2 regions of the Devosia neptuniae genome follow, and region 2 is predicted to be linked to the other one. Evidence: riboswitches for the same ligand, from Rfam matches in the RefSeq annotation. Region 2 holds a riboswitch; the other holds the start of a gene.
What was found. Region 2 has a riboswitch for thiamine pyrophosphate ahead of thiB (thiamine ABC transporter substrate binding subunit). Riboswitches for the same ligand answer to the same signal wherever they lie in the genome.
Positions count from the first base shown of each region.

Region 1: linked by a shared signal. The riboswitch ahead of N8A98_RS03350 (YkoF family thiamine/hydroxymethylpyrimidine-binding protein) and the one ahead of thiB (thiamine ABC transporter substrate binding subunit) in region 2 are both predicted to bind thiamine pyrophosphate.

Region 1 covers NZ_CP104965.1:167,645-175,439, forward strand. Annotated here, with positions in the region: gene N8A98_RS03320 (efflux RND transporter periplasmic adaptor subunit) at 1-288, opposite strand, end outside; gene N8A98_RS03325 (response regulator transcription factor) at 533-1,204, shown strand; gene N8A98_RS03330 (sensor histidine kinase) at 1,201-2,595, shown strand; gene N8A98_RS03335 (outer membrane protein) at 2,708-3,352, shown strand; gene N8A98_RS03340 (AzlC family ABC transporter permease) at 3,532-4,263, shown strand; gene N8A98_RS03345 (branched-chain amino acid transport AzlD family protein) at 4,260-4,559, shown strand; TPP riboswitch at 4,613-4,726, shown strand; gene N8A98_RS03350 (YkoF family thiamine/hydroxymethylpyrimidine-binding protein) at 4,718-5,326, shown strand; gene N8A98_RS03355 (ABC transporter permease) at 5,459-6,247, shown strand; gene N8A98_RS03360 (ABC transporter ATP-binding protein) at 6,244-6,999, shown strand; gene N8A98_RS03365 (ABC transporter substrate-binding protein) at 6,996-7,795, shown strand, end outside.
Region 2 covers NZ_CP104965.1:2,104,225-2,112,019, forward strand. Annotated here, with positions in the region: gene N8A98_RS13125 (ABC transporter permease family protein) at 1-1,455, opposite strand, end outside; gene thiB (thiamine ABC transporter substrate binding subunit) at 1,481-2,485, opposite strand; TPP riboswitch at 2,560-2,656, opposite strand; gene N8A98_RS13135 (thiamine diphosphokinase) at 2,698-3,372, shown strand; gene rpoH (RNA polymerase sigma factor RpoH) at 3,423-4,295, opposite strand; gene N8A98_RS13145 (RluA family pseudouridine synthase) at 4,587-5,615, opposite strand; gene N8A98_RS13150 (DUF6476 family protein) at 5,614-5,967, shown strand; gene N8A98_RS13155 (coiled-coil domain-containing protein) at 6,145-7,059, opposite strand; gene N8A98_RS13160 (dihydrodipicolinate synthase family protein) at 7,360-7,795, shown strand, end outside.

The DNA.
Region 1 (7,795 bases), 1.9 Mb from region 2:
TTCGGTGATCGTTTGCGGCTGCAATGTCGTGACATCGCGGCTGAGGATGAGCTTGACCGGATCGGGTGTTTCGACGGCGGCCACCGGGGTCGCCGCTTCGGGCGCGGTCAATTGCGGCACCAGAATAAACGCGCCGCCGGCAGCAACGATCAACACGCCAAGCCCCCAGAACCAGGGGAATTTGCGCGGCGCGAGGCCAGCATCGAGCAGCGCCTGGCGCTTGCGCTCGCGTCGGGTCAGCGCCCATTCGGGTTTGATAGCGTCGGGGCGTTCCACATGCTTGTCCACGGCATAGCTCCGGCCTAGAGGAAAGGGAATAGGGTGTTGCCGGCCCGCCCACGCAGAACATGTTCGGCACAAAACCGATGGCAAGGCACAGCAACGTGCCGGTTGTGTGCTGGCAAGCTTGCGTCAACATTGCGCGCGTGAAATGCATGTGCGGACGGCAAAATGTGCGGCCTGGCGCTGTAAGGTTGCGGCAAGGCTTATCGCGGACAATCCAGAGTATTAATGCCCGAGGAGGCAGGTCTGCATGCGACTATTGCTGGTAGAAGATGAGCCCGATATGGCGGCTCTACTGCGCAGCGCGCTGGAAAAACATGATTTCGTAACCGATATCGCGCCCTCGATCGAAGTCGCCATTGAGGCGATCGAAACCATCAGCCATGACCTGGTGGTGCTGGATCGCCAATTGGGCGATGGCGACGGCGCCTCGCTGATCGCCTATCTGCGCAAGCGCCGCCCCAATGTGCCCATCGTCATTCTCTCCGCCCGCGGCTCAGCCAATGACCGGGTGGAAGGGCTCAATCTGGGCGCCGACGATTATCTGCCCAAGCCTTTCGTGGTCAGCGAATTGGTGGCGCGGTTGCGCGCCGTGCTGCGCCGGCCCAGCCAGGTGACCTCCAAGCCGCTGAGCATGGGCAATCTGGCATTTGACCTGAACCAGGGCGAGGTGTTTGTTGCTGGTGAACGGCTCGACCTGCCGCGGCGCGAATATCTGGTGCTCGAAAGCCTGATGCGCCGGGCGGGCCGCACGGTTCGGCGCAACCTGCTCGAAGAAGAAGTCTATGGCTCGGACGATGAAATCCAGTCCAATTCCCTCGAGGCCCACATCTCGCGGCTGCGTCGCAAGCTGGCGGATGCCGGTGCCTCGGTCATCATCCACCCCGTGCGCGGGGTGGGCTATTTGTTGAAACTGACGTGAAACGACTTAGCCGCAATTCCCTCGCCCACAAGCTGACCCGCCAGATGATCCGCGTGCAGTTGCTGACGCTCGTGCTGTTTTTTGGCCTCGGGGTTTTTCCCACGGTCGTTGCCCCGGTCATCGACTATCTGGGCGATGCCCAACCGCTCGACCCCCGGGCGACGGCGGCATTTGCGCATAGCCTGGTGGATGTGGAGGGCGAGCAGATCAATTACGTGGCTTCGCCCGATCTCGACGCCCTGCGCAGGGACTATCCCAATCTGTGGTTTTACGTGCGCAATCAGTCCGGCGCCTGGGCCGCTCTCGGCGACGTGCCCAAAATGTACCAGGAGCTGGAAGACAATCTCTGGCTGTTGGAAGCGGTCGAGGTGCGCACCACCGATCCCAGCTATGGCTCGCTCCTCGTGCGCACCGAGCAATCGCCGGTCGGCACCGTTCGCGTGATGACCGGCGGCGGACCCACCGTTGGTGTGGCTGCCATCATCAAGAAGGTTTCGGGCCTTTTGGCGCTCGCCATGGTTGCGCTATTGGGCCTTGCCAGCGCCATCACCATTCCCATTATCGTGCGCCGCGAGATGCGCAGTCTCAAGGGCGCGGCCGACGAGGCCGAACTGATCGACATCGATGCCCGCGGCACCAGGCTGTCCACCGAAAGCCTGCCCGACGAGGTGCAGCCGCTGGTCAAAGCGGTCAATGACGGGCTGGCGCGGCTCGACGATTCCTACGCCAAGCGCGAACGGTTCCTCGCCGATTCCGCCCATGAATTGCGCACCCCCATCGCCATCCTGCAGACCCGCATCGAAATGGCCGAGCCCTTCCCCGAAAAGGGTCAATTGCTGGTCGATGCGGCACGGCTGGCCAGCATGGCCGGGCAATTGCTCGATCTGCAGCGCATGGATCTGGGCAGCACCAATTTCGAACCCACCGAGCTGGGCGACATGGCCAGCAATGTGGTGGGCGATCTGGCCCCGCTGGCCATTGCTGCGGGCTACGAACTCTCGCTCAATGCACCGGACGATCCGGTCATGGTGCAGGGCGACAGCAGCAGCCTGAGCCGGGCGCTGACCAATATCATCCAGAACGCCATTGCCTATGGCGGCAAGCATGGCGAGATCATCGTCGAAGTGGGCCGCGACGGCACGATTGCGGTCAGCGACGAGGGCCCCGGTATTCCCGCCAGCGAGCGCGACCGGGTGTTCGAGCCCTTCTATCGCGTCAAGCCATCCTCGCACGGCGCGGGGCTGGGCCTCAACCTGGTGGAAGCCATTGTGCGGCGCCACCACGGCTATATCACCATTGCCGACGCGCCCTCGGGCGGGGCCAGCGTCATCGTCACACTGCCACTGTTGCGGGCCGCTGCAACAAAAAAGGAATTGGAGCCGGCACTGTAAGGCCCACGCAATCTTGGGGGATCAATCTGGCGTCAGTACAGCGGACAAGCGCCTCATGCCGAGGCGGACCAAACCGCCCGCTGCGCAGCGATTTCTCAGGAGTATAACCCAAGTGTCCCTTCGCACCCTTACCCTCGCCGCCCTGCTGAGCGGCACTGCCGTCGTCGCATCGGTTTCCGCCACCCAGGCTGCCGATCTTTATACCCCGGCGCCCGCCCAGATCGCCTATCCCGACGCGGGCCTGGCCGTCGCCAGCGACACCTGGGCCGGCTTTTACGCTGGTGCCCATGCCGGCGTGGTCAGCGCCGACGATTTCGACAACAGCAACTTCTCGGGCGGCGTCCAGGCCGGCTATCTGCAGCAGTTCGACCAGTTCGTGGTCGGCGGCGAAGTCTCGGGCACGCTCAGCGACGAGCTGCGCTACGAACTCACCCCCGATGCCGGCCTGACGCAGAACTGGTCGCTGGCCGCCAAGGGCCGCGCCGGCGTGGCGCTGGGCAGCACCCTGATCTACGGCACAGCCGGCGTTTCGCTGGCTGAGCTGGAGCCCTTGGGCACCACCACTTCGGGCAAGGACACCTACGCCGGCGCCGTGTTCGGCGCAGGCGTCGAGCAGGATCTGGGCAACAATATCAGCGTGCGCGCCGAATATCTGCAGACCCGCTATTTCGACGTGGACAGCGCCGTTGCCGGCGTGGGCCGCACCGACGATCTGACCAATCATGCCGTCACTCTCGGCGTGAACTACCGCTTCTAAAATAACGGCCGCGCTGCATTGCGGCCGCTCCTCGTGCATTGACCTCCATCGGCACGACACGGAAAATCGGGGCTTCGGCTCCGATTTTTTCGTTTTTCACACCCCAATCGCCCGAACTGGATTACAAGAGCCGCCTTTGGGGCAAACCGCCCGGGCGGCAGGAGACTATTATGAGCGCGATGGACGGCGCGGCGAGCATGGAGCAAGCCCCCATTCGTTCCGAACTCTGGCGCGGCATCAAGGGCTGCATTCCGGTTCTGCTCGGCATCATCCCCTATGCGCTGGTGCTGGGCGCGCAGGCCGCGCAAAAGGGCCTGAGCGTCATCGAAGTGCCGCTGATGACCGGGCTGAACTTTGCCGGCGGCTCGGAATTTGCCGCCATCCAGCTCTGGACCTCGCCGCCCCATATCGTGCTGATCGTGGCCATCACCTTCCTGGTCAATAGCCGGCATTTGCTGATGGGCGCGGCCATCGCGCCCTTCCTGCGTCACCTGCCCAAGCGCAAGGTCCTGCCGGCTTTATTCGCCATGACCGACGAAAGCTGGGCACTCGGCCTGGCCGATGCCAAGGAGCGGGCCGAACGCGGCCTGCAGCCGGCATTCAGCCTGCCCTATTACCTGGGCACGGCACTGGTTTTCTATGTCGCCTGGGTGGCGTTCACCACCTTGGGCGCCGCACTCGGCCCAGTGCTGGGCGACGTGGAAGCCTATGGCTTCGACATGGCGTTTCCGGCCGTGTTCCTGGTGCTGATGGCCGGCATGTGGAAGGGCTTTGCCGCAGCCCGGCCCTGGCTGGTGAGTCTGGTCGTCGCCGCGGTGACGTATCTCGTCGTGCCCGGTGCCTGGTATGTGGCCGCCGGCGCCGTGTCCGGCCTGATCGCGGCCTATGTGCTGGCGGGAGACGAGGCATGATCGATCCCTTGACCGTTCTCACCATCGTGCTGATGGCCTCGGCCACCTATTGCACGCGGATCATCGGCTATCTGGTGCTGCGCAATCGCACGCTCAGCCCCCGCGCCACCGCCCTCATGGAAGCGGCGCCCGGTTGCGTGCTGATTTCGGTGATCGCGCCGCATTTCGTGGCCGATAATCCCGCCGATCTGATCGCCATTGCCATCACCCTGCTCGCCGCCACGCGCCTTTCCATGCTGCCAACGGTGATTGTTGCCGTCGCCGCCACGGGGCTGTTGCGGCATTTTATTGGCTAGAAAATTTCCGTCACAAACCGGCTTGCCATTGCCGCCGCAAGCTGATTGATTGCGCCCATCCACAGGGGTGCTCCGTATAGCCGGGGCTGAGACGCGGGCGGCAAGCCTGCAAACCCTAGTAGCTGATCTGGGTAATACCAGCGGAGCGAGGCGGGGCTATGTATTCTGGCGCACAAATTTCCATTTATCCTATGGCCGACGATTTCGTCGGCGTCATTCTCGGCGCGCTGAGCGCGCTCGATCCCTATCGGGATCGGCTGCAGGTGCAGACTGACGACATCTCCACCCTGTTGGTCGGTGCGCCCGAAGTGCTGTTTCCGGCCATGCGCGATCTGTTCGTCGCGGCAGCGAAAAGCGGCAAGCATTGCGTGCTGCATGCCACCATTTCCCGCGGCTGCCCGGGCGAGCCCGATGATGCTGTCTGCTACACCACCGAATATGGCGGGCCCGTCCTGCCGCTGGACCAGCGCAAGCAGATGGCGCTGGATTCCGTGCAAGCGGCCCCCGTGACCGACATGCCGAGCGCGGCGCAATTTTCGCTCTATGTGATGGATACGAACGATCACATGGACGAAATCTACGGCTGTATCGACTTTCTCAAGCAGTCCGGCACTTTCGATCGCGCCAAGAATTTCTGCACTAAATTGGGTGGCGACGCCGGTGCGGTTTTCGCCACGGTACAGGCAGCGCTCTGCCGGTTCGGCCCGCCCGAGGGACACGTCACGATTGATCTGACAGTCTCGGCAAATAGCCCGACACCGCGCTAGCTCACGCCCAGTAGACCTCATGGTGAGCCTGTCGAACCACGAGGTCGTGCCCGCCATGGTGCCACGACCTCGTCCTTCGACAAGCTCAGGGTGAGGTCTGTTGGGATATCGCGCCCCATCCGGAAATCCCCCATGCCCACATCGCGCACAATCGCGTCCAGCCTCGGCAGAATCGCCCCGGCCCTGCTGTCGGTCGGCACGCTGATCCTCGCTTGGGAACTCTATGCCCGCCTCTCCGGCATTTCCCCCACCACCCTGCCGGCGCCGTCGCGCGTGGTTGCCCAGGCGATACAAAACTGGCCGGCGCTGTTCGAGAACACGCTGCCCACCATCAGCGCGACCCTGTTGGGTTTTGCCTGCTCGCTGGCTGCGGCCTTCATCTTCTCGGTGCTGATCGACTTTTTCAAACCGCTACGGCGGGCGCTGTTTCCGGTCTTCATCATCAGCCAGACGCTGCCGCTGGTCGCCATCGCCCCGCTGATCGTGCTGTGGTTCGGCTTCGGCCTGACGCCCAAGATCATGCTGGTGGCTCTGGTCACCTTCTTTCCCATGCTGGTGGCGCTGGTGCAGGGCTATGCGGCGACCGAGGAGGATATCGAGTCCCTGCTGGCCTCGATGGGCGCCTCCCCGCTGCGCATCTTCCTCCTCGCGCGGTTGCCCTCATCCCTGCCCTATTTCTTCGCCGGCCTGCGCATTTCCATCACCTACGCCGTGGTCGGCGCGATCTTTGCCGAATATGCCGGGGCGGCGAAGGGGCTGGGCATCTACATCCTCAACGCCAAGAACAATTTCCGCCCCGATCTGGTGCTGGCCGCCGTGCTGGTCAGCGCCACGCTGACCCTGGTGCTGTTCGGCACCACAATCCTGATCCAGCGGCTGGTCATGCCCTGGGAAAAGCTGGCCGCGGAGCGCAAGCCATGAGCGCGGCAAGGCTGGAATTGCGCCATCTGCACAAGCGCTTTGGCGACCTCGATGTGCTGGCCGATATTTCGCTATCGGTGCAGCCCGGCGAATTCGTCTCCATTCTCGGCCCCTCCGGCGCCGGAAAATCCACCATTTTCAAGCTGCTGACCGGCGGCTTGCGACCCGATGGCGGCGAGATTTTCTTCGACGGGGTGGCGCTGGCCGAGGAGACGCAACCCTTCGCCTTCATGCCGCAACGCGATGCGCTGATGCCCTGGCGGCGGATCATCGACAATACGACGCTGGGCCTTGAAGTGCAGGGCATGGCCCGCCAGCAGGCGCGCGAACGCGTCGCGCCCCTGTTCGCCGAATTCGGGCTCGATGGCTTCGAGCAGCATTACCCGGCGCAATTGTCCGGCGGCATGCGCCAGCGCGCGGCCCTGTTGCGCACCGTGGTGCAGGATCGCGCCATGCTGCTGCTCGACGAGCCGTTCGGCGCGCTCGATGCCCTCACCCGCAGCGGCATGCAGCGGTGGCTCGAAACCATGTGGGAGCACCACAATTGGACCGCCCTGTTGATCACCCATGATGTGCGCGAGGCGGTGTTCCTGTCCGACCGCATCTATGTGCTGACTGAGCGCCCCGCCCGGGTGCTGCGCGAAATCACCGTGCCCCTGCCCCGCCCGCGCCGCGACCTGGCTTCGCCCCAAGCCAGCGCCATCGAGGCCGACCTTCTCGAAACCCTGCTCAATCCCCCATCGGAGACGTGACCATGCTATCCCGCCGCAGTTTTTTCGCCGCCATGCTTGCTACAAGCCTGCTCAGCACACCCGCTTTCGCCCAAGCGCAAAAAGTCACCATGGCGCTCGACTGGACCCCCAACACCAATCACATCGGCCTCTATGTGGCCAAGGCCAAAGGCTTCTACACCGAGGCCGGGCTGGACGTGGATATCCTGCCCTATAGCGACACCTCGGCCGGTGCGCTGGTCGCCAATCACGTCGCCGATTTCGGTATTTTCGGCACCATATCGCTGATGAGCCAGCGCACCGCCGGCGCCGATCTGGTCGCCACCTATGCCGTGGTGCAGACCGAGACTGGCCGGGTGGTGTTCAACGATGATCGCACCGATATCCAGAGCCCCAAGGACCTCGACGGCCTCACCTATGGCGGCTTTGGCAGCGACTGGGAAAACGCGCTGATCGGCACCATCATCCGCCATGATGGCGGCAAGGGCGAATTTGAAACGGTGACCCTGGGCACCTCCGCCTATGAGGCGCTGGCCAATGGCGCGGTCGATTTCACGCTCGAAGTCTATACCTGGGAAGGGGTCAAGGCCGAGCTCGACAATGTGGCACAACGCGCCTTCCGCTATGCCGATTTCGGCGTGCCGGACGAGCACACCACCTTTATCGGCTCCAGCCAAGCCTATCTCGATGCCAATCCCGAAACCGCCGCAGCTTTCATGGCTGCAACCCAGCGCGGCTACGCTTTCGCCGTCGAACACCCTGACGAGGCAACCGACATCCTGCTGGCGGCCAATGAAGGCATGCTCGACCGCACCCT
Region 2 (7,795 bases):
AGGCAGGGTCTGGAAATCCTGCGTGCCGAATAGGGCGATGACACCCAGATCGCCCAGCGAAAAGCAGAAGGCCAGCGCCAGCATGACGCCGATATCCTTGCCGAGCAGGGGATACTCGACAGCCATGAATTGCCGCCACCCGGATAGATCAAGCGAGCGGATCAGCTTGCCGCGCGTCCGTGCGATAGCCTCAAAGGGCGGGCCGAGCGTGGCCATGGCGAAGGGCAGAGCCAAGAGACTATTGCCCAGAATGACCACATAGGGCGCGGCCAGCGCCGGCGCCACGCCCAGATTACGGGCCAGCAGGAAAAAGCCCAGCGACAGCACCACGGCGGGCACGGCCAGATAGGCAAAGGCCGGCATGCCCAGAATGGTGCGCACCAAGCTGTTGGATGTCGCGCCGCGCCCCATGGCGAGCGTGAGGGCTAGCACCAGCGTCAGCAGCGCCGAGCTGGTGCCGATGACCAGGCTCGACAGCGCTGCCCACCAGAAGGCCGATTGCGACAGCAAGCGCCCAAAGCCGCCCAGCACGCCATCGATCAGCACCGAGGCGAGGGGCAGCACGAAGGCGATGGTGCACAGGATCAGGACTATCGCTTGCAGCAGCCGCGCGGCGCCGCCATCGCGCCAGCTTGGCGTCGTGGACGGACCAAGGCTCGTTGGGATGGGCGCCAGCGCCGAGGCAATGAGGATGACCACGGAGCAAACCCCAATCTGCGTCAGGGCCAAGAGGACCGCCGCGCGCAGGTCGAAATCCTGGCGGACGGCGGCATAGATGGCCACTTCCAGCGTCTGGTTGGCTGGCCCGCCCCCGAGCAACAGCACGATGGGGAAGCTGGTGAAGGCGAGGAGGAAAATGATGGCGCCCAGCCCCGGCAGGGTGCCGCGCAACGCGGGCCAATCAATGATGGAAAAACGCCGCCAGGCGGAGAGGGCGAGCGATTGCCCGGTCTTGAGGCGGGGCTGAGGAATGGCGTCGAGCCGGGCCAGCATGATGCGGGCGGCAAAGGCGCCATCGAGAATGACATGGGCAAACAGGATGCCCGAGAGCCCGAACGCGGGATTGCCGATCGAGGTGCCGAACAGGGCATTGCTGGCCTGATTGATCCAGCCGCTGCGGCCCCAGATGGAGAGCAGTCCAAACGCCACCACCATGCCGGGGGTGACGATGGCCGAAGCGAACAGCCCGACTACCAGATCGCGCCCGGGAAACCGCAACCGGTTCAGCGCCCAGGCCAGTGCCATGCCGACGGTGAGCGAGAGCAATGTAGTCAGCCCCGCCTGGATAGAGGTCATCCGCAGCAGGTGAGGAATATCCACCCGCCCGGCGCCGCTGGCCTGATCGGTCGCCGCGCTGAAGATGGACCAGAGGACGAGCGCGATCAGGATGGCAATGGCGAGGGCCAAGGCCGCGGCGGCGGCAATGCGCGCAGGGCGGTGGGGCAGAATGGCCATGGCTATTTGCCCCACGCGCCGGCCCCTACTGAATCGCCTTAAGCATCTCATCAATCCAGGCAGCCGAATTCGCCTCGATCTCCGCTTCCGGCAGCGTCAGCGTCTTCTCCGGCTGCGGCAATGTCCCAAAAGCCGGGTTCAGCTCATAACCAAGATCGATCACCGGGAACATCCAATTGGTCGTCGGAATGATCTTCTGCGCGTCCGCCGAGGTCAGATAATCGAGAAACTGGAAGGCCAGTTCCTGATGCTTGGAGGATCTGAGCACGCCGGCCACTTCGGTCTGGGCGAAATGGCCCTCCGTGAACAAAGCGGCTTTGATCGTGTCGTCATCTTCCTCGACAATGTGGTAGGCGGGCGAGGTGGTGTAGGAGAGCGCCATGTCGGCCTCGCCCTCGAGGAACAGATTATAGCTCTCGCTCCATTCCCGCGTCACGGTCAGGATATGTGGCTTGAGCCCGGCCCAGATTTCGGGGGCACGGTCGCCATAGGCGGCCTTGATCCACAGCACGAGGCCCAGGCCCGGGGTGGCCGAACGCGGGTCCTGAATGACGATCTTGAAATCGTCCGGCATGGCGATCAGCTCTTCAAACGACTTGGGCGGATTGGCCACTTTGTCACTGTCGTAGACAAAGGCGAAATGGGCGTAGTCGAAGGGCACAAAATTCTTGTCGGTCCAGCCATAGGGCAGCGTCAGTTCGTCGAAATAGAAATTGTGCTCGGCAAACAGGCCCGTGTCGCGCGCTTCCCCGGCAATGGCGGTGTCGAGCCCCACGATCAGATCGGCTTCGGTGGTGGCGCCTTCGAGCTGCACGCGGCGCAGCGTGCCGATGGAGCTGTCGGCGGCCACGAAATCCACCGTGCATTTGCAGATCGCTTCAAAGCCGGCCTTCAGGCCGGGGCCGGGGCCCCATTCGGCGGCGAAGCCGTCATAGGTGTAAATCTTGAGATTTGGCACGTCCTGGGCGAATGCCGGGGCTGCGAGCAGCCCGGCAAAGACCGCAAGCGCCAGAGAGGTGGATTTGACCATGGGGTCATCCCTTCATCGGTTCATGCGGTCATGGGTGAAGGGACAGGTGTCAATGGCCGAGGCGCAACGAGACGCTCTTGCCATCTCGAACTTCCTCCGCCAGCATGACCTGGTTCAGGTTCAATGGGTAATTCTCAGCTCCGGAAACCCGGAACACCCCAGCGAGACGCCTGAGACTTAGTGCGAGAATTGTGACAGTGCAAGAGACTTCCGTGAGCGGCGCGGATGGGCTGCCCATCGTGTTTGACGGCCCATTGGCCGTTGTCGGCGGCGGGGTGGTAGACCCGGCTTTGCTGGTCGAATTGGCAGGGCGCGGCGTGGCCCTGGTCGGGGCCGATGGCGGGGGCGACGCGATCGGGGCGGCGGGTCTCACCCCGGCCGCGATCATCGGAGACCTCGATTCCCTCGCCGACCGCGCCGGCTGGGAGCGCCGCACCAGGGTGATCCACCTGGCCGAGCAGGAAACCACCGATTTCGAAAAGGCGCTCTATTCGACAACGGCGCCAGTGACGCTGGCGCTGGGCATGACCGGCAAGCGGCTCGACCACACTCTGTCGGCGCTCAATGCCATGCACAAGTTCGCGCCCAGCCGCCATCTGCTGCTGGTGGATGAGGTCGATGTGGCGCTGGCGGTGATTGGCCCGTTCAGCTTCCAAGCCACCAAGGGCGAGCGGGTATCGCTCTATCCCCTCGCGGAAGTCAGCTTCACCCACTCCGAAGGCCTGCTCTACCCGCTGGACGGCTTGACGCTGGCGCCGGGCGGGCGGCTGGGCACCTCCAATGCGGGGCTCGGCGGCCGCGTCGAGATCGTCCCGGCCGATGCCACGCCCTGGCTGCTGATCCTGGGCAAGGCGCGGCTGTGGGACATGGTGCGGGCGAATTTGTAGGCACAAAAAAGGCGGGCACTAGGCCCGCCTTTTCCATATTTCTCATGCGCTCACGCAGCGCTGCGGGCGGCTTCCTTGACGGCGTCCTGCACCTTTTCAAAGGCGCGGACTTCGATCTGGCGGATGCGCTCGCGGCTGACGTCATATTGCTGGGCCAGCTCTTCCAGCGTTGCTGGATTTTCCTGCAGGCGACGGGCGTTGAAGATGGCGCGTTCGCGTTCGTTGAGCACGTCCATGGCATTGGTCAATAGACCCATGCGCTCGGAATATTCTTCGCTTTCGCCCAGCGTGGTTTCCTGGCTCGGCGTGTCGTCGACCAGCCAATCCTGCCATTCGGAGGTGCCCTCGTCGGCCCGCATGGGCGAGTTCAGCGAGGCATCGCCCGACAGGCGCGCATTCATCGACACCACATCGTCTTCGGTGACGTTGAGCGTGGTAGCGATCTGCTTGATCTGGTCGGGATGGAGCGAACCATCATCGAGCGCAGCGATCTGCCCCTTCACCTTGCGCAGGTTGAAGAACAGGCGCTTTTGCGCGGCGGTGGTGCCGATCTTGACCAGGCTCCAGCTGCGCAGCACATATTCCTGAATGGCAGCTCTAATCCACCACATGGCATAGGTGGCCAGGCGGAAGCCCTTTTCGGGCTCGAAGCGCTTGACTGCATGCATCAGGCCCACATTGCCTTCCGAGATCACTTCGGAAATGGGCAGGCCATAGCCGCGATAGCCCATGGCGATTTTGGCCACGAGACGCAGATGCGAGGTGATTAGCTTCTGGGCCGCGCCGGGATCGGCGTGCTCCTTGTAGCGCTTGGCGAGCATGTATTCTTCATCCGGTTCCAGCATGGGGAACTTGCGGATTTCCTGAAGATAGCGGCTCAGCCCACCTTCGGCTGAAAGGACTGGCAAATTTGTTTGGGCCATGGATGCACCCCTTTCCTGATATCCCCCACGCTAGTGGCGCCGGATTGCCGCTACATTGCGAAAAATGCGATTGTAGCAGCGCCGTTCAACGCATGGCGCGGGCGGATCAGTCCCCCGGAATATCCATTTCGGCATACTCCCCGGACGTAAGGCATATATAGGTATCGTCTTCGCGATTGTAAGAGCGCGAGTTGGTAAGGAACGTTACAAATATGCAATGGTTGCCGGGCGCTAGGCGCCGGGCAGTAGCGTTTGCGTGAGCTTGTTCTTACACCAAAATCGGCCGTCGCGCTAGCGGGCGAAAGCCTTGTTGAAGGGCTCAAGCGCATCTTCTAGCGCCTGCAGATCCGGGGGCAGCGGCGCCTCGAAGAACATTTCCTCGCCGCTTGTCGGGTGCTCGAAGCCAAGTTCAGCCGCATGCAGCGCCTGCCGGCCCAGCGCCTGGATCGGCCCGGCAACTTCGGCGGGGAGCTTATTGATCTTGGTGGCATAGCCCGAAGCATAGACCGCGTCAGCCACCAGCGGATGGCTGATATGGGCCATGTGCACGCGGATCTGGTGGGTGCGCCCGGTTTCGAGGTGACATTGCACGCGGGTAATGTCCCAGCCGACATCGCCGAAGCGCGCTTCGACGAAATAATGGGTGATCGCCTCGCGGCCATCCTTGCGCACGGTTTGCTTGAGCCGGTTATTGGCGTCCCGGCCCAGCGGCGCGTCGACCGTGCCCTTGGCGGTTTCGGTCGAACCCCAGACAAAGGCGATATAGGCGCGATGCAGCGGACCGGTACGGCCATGGTCGGCGAATTGATCGGACAGATGCTTATGCGCATGCTCGGTCTTGGCGGCGACCATGACGCCGGACGTGTCGCGATCGAGCCGATGCACGATGCCCGGCCGGCGCACGCCGCCAATGCCCTGCAATGAGCTGCCGCAATGATAGATCAGCGCATTAACCAGCGTGCCCGAAGGGCTGCCGGGCGCGGGGTGGACCACCATGCCGACCGGCTTGTTGATGACGATGAGCTGGTCGTCCTCATAAAGGATGTCGAGCGGGATGTTTTCGGGCTGCGGCTCGGGATCTTCGGGGGGCGGGGCGACAAGAGTGATTGTCTCGCCCGCGCTGACGCGGTACTTGGGCTCACTGACAATTGCCCCATTGATGCTGACCGCCTGGTTCAGGATCAGGTCCTTGAGGCGGTTGCGGCTCAGCACAGGATGGGCCTTGGCCAGCACGGCATCGAGCCGCCCGCCGGCCAGGGTCTCATCGACAACGATCTCGACCGCCTCGCCCTCGAATTCTTCTTCGGTATTTTCGGCCATGAGCAATCCTAACGAGACTGGGCCCGATGGCCCCTATGTAAACGAGCCATTGTCGCCCGAGGCGCAGGCTGCGCTCAGCAAGGCGCGCCGCTCGTTCCGGTTTTCAATCAGCATTCTGTTGCTCGGCTTTATGGCGATTGCCCTGGCGCTTGTCTATCGCGTGATGCGCGACGCACCCCCGCCCGCCGTGGCCGAGAGCGTTGCCATACCGGCTGGGGCGTCAATTGTCTCGGCCGTCGTGGCCGACGGGGCGATCAATGTGACCTACACGGTGGATGGGGTGACCACACTGGGCCTGTTCGACCAGGCCACCGGCGAATTGACCCGCAGCGTGGTGATCACCGCGGAATAGCGGCAGAGGGCCAAGACAAGTGGCCCAAGGCGCTTGCCGTCGCCTTACCCACAGTGTCATTCCGGCGCAGGCCGGAATCCATGCTGTGCTCTCTCCCCACACTGAATGGCCGGATAGCCTTCAGCATGGATCCCGGCCTGCGCCGGGATGACATCGTGCTTGTGTGAAGTGGGCGTCCTACCGCCCCTGAATTTCCTTGAGCGCCGTCAACCGGTCCGCCACCGAGCTGCGCCGCTTGCCACCCTTGGCCTTGGGCAGCATTTCCAGCTTTTCTCCATCATCGGCAAAGCGCTGCACGCGTTCGAACAGGCTTTCTTCCTGCGTTGCGGACAGCTGAGGCGCCTGATGATCGGCGGCATAGACCACGCGGCTGACGCGGGCCGCGATGTCGCTGAGTTTTTCGCGCAATTGGGCTTCGTCCGCCCGCTCGCTACCCCAATCGGCCAGAATGCTCGCCTGCACGGCCAGCACCCGCTGGCGCAATGTGTCCGCCTCGGCTTCGAGGTCCAGCTTTTCGGCCAGAGGCGGCTCGGCGCTGGTTTCTGCCAGCAGCGCATTGAGCCGGGTTTCGGCGCTGGCAATGCTGGCTTCGGCAGTGGTCAGCGTGTCTTCGGTTTCCGCCACTGGCTCGGGCTGGCTCTTCAACGCCGCCTTGCTGGCGGCGAGCTCGCGTTCGCGCATGCGCAATTGCTGCGCCAGGTCGGTGGTTTCGCGTTCCAGCTCGAGAATGCGGCTGCGCAACTCGGCCTCGCGCGCTTCCAGCTCCCCGACAATGGTGTGGTGCTCGTCGCGCTCGGTCTGCAACGCCCCGCCCAGGTCGGCCCGCTTCTGATTGACCTCGCTCAGCTGTTCGGCCAGCCGCTTGCGCAGCGCCTCGACATTCATTTCCAGCTTACGGGTCGACAGGGCAAATTCAGCGCGCAGCTGATCCTTGTCGGCGCGGAATTCGGCCATGGTAATGGGTGTAGCGGCCTCTATGCGGCGCTTGGTCAGCCGCACGGCGCGCTTCCACACTGCGGGCATGACGATCAGCCCCACCAGCACGGCGAGCAGCAGCCCCAGGGCGAAATACATGATGTTCTCGATCATCATCCTGCGTAATCCGAGGCCATGCGCGTCTGCTCATTCCTTGTCGAGCTGCTCTCTCTGTGGCAGCAAAGCCCCGCCATCGCTATCTTCGCTCCCGATTAACCCTAACGGGTTTGTGCGGTTCCGTCACGGCCCGGGGACCGAATCCCGGGCTATATCGGGCAGATGTCGATAGCGCGGGATATTGGCATGGCAACGGCAAAAGCCCCAGTCAGAAAAGCTTGAATTGACGGGGCGAGACGCGGCAGACTGCCAAAAAAACGAAGCGGTCGGCAGATCGGCTGCTGTGGAGGATCAACGGAAATGACCAAGCGCCTGTCGGGCATGTTCGCCGCCCTCATGACCGGCCTGAGCGATGGGGGTGAGTTCGATCCGCAACGCCAGCGCAATATCAATGGCTATGTGCTGCGGCAGGGCTTGGCGGGGCTCTATGTGGGCGGCAGCAGTGGGGAATCGGGCCTGCTGACGCGCGACGAGCTGCTGGCCCAGCAAGGGGTGGTGGCCGAAAGCGCCGCCGGTTCGGCGGCTGCGCTAATAGCCCATGTCGGCATGGCCAATCTGCGCGATTCCATTGCCCTGGCGCACAATGCCAAGCGGCTGGGCTATCATGCGCTTTCGGCCCTGCCGCCGCATGCCTATCCATTTTCCGACGAGGAAATTTACGCCTATTATCGTGAATTGGCGGCAGCAACGGATCTGCCGTTGATCGTCTATGAAATTCCCCTGCGTACCGGCCGAC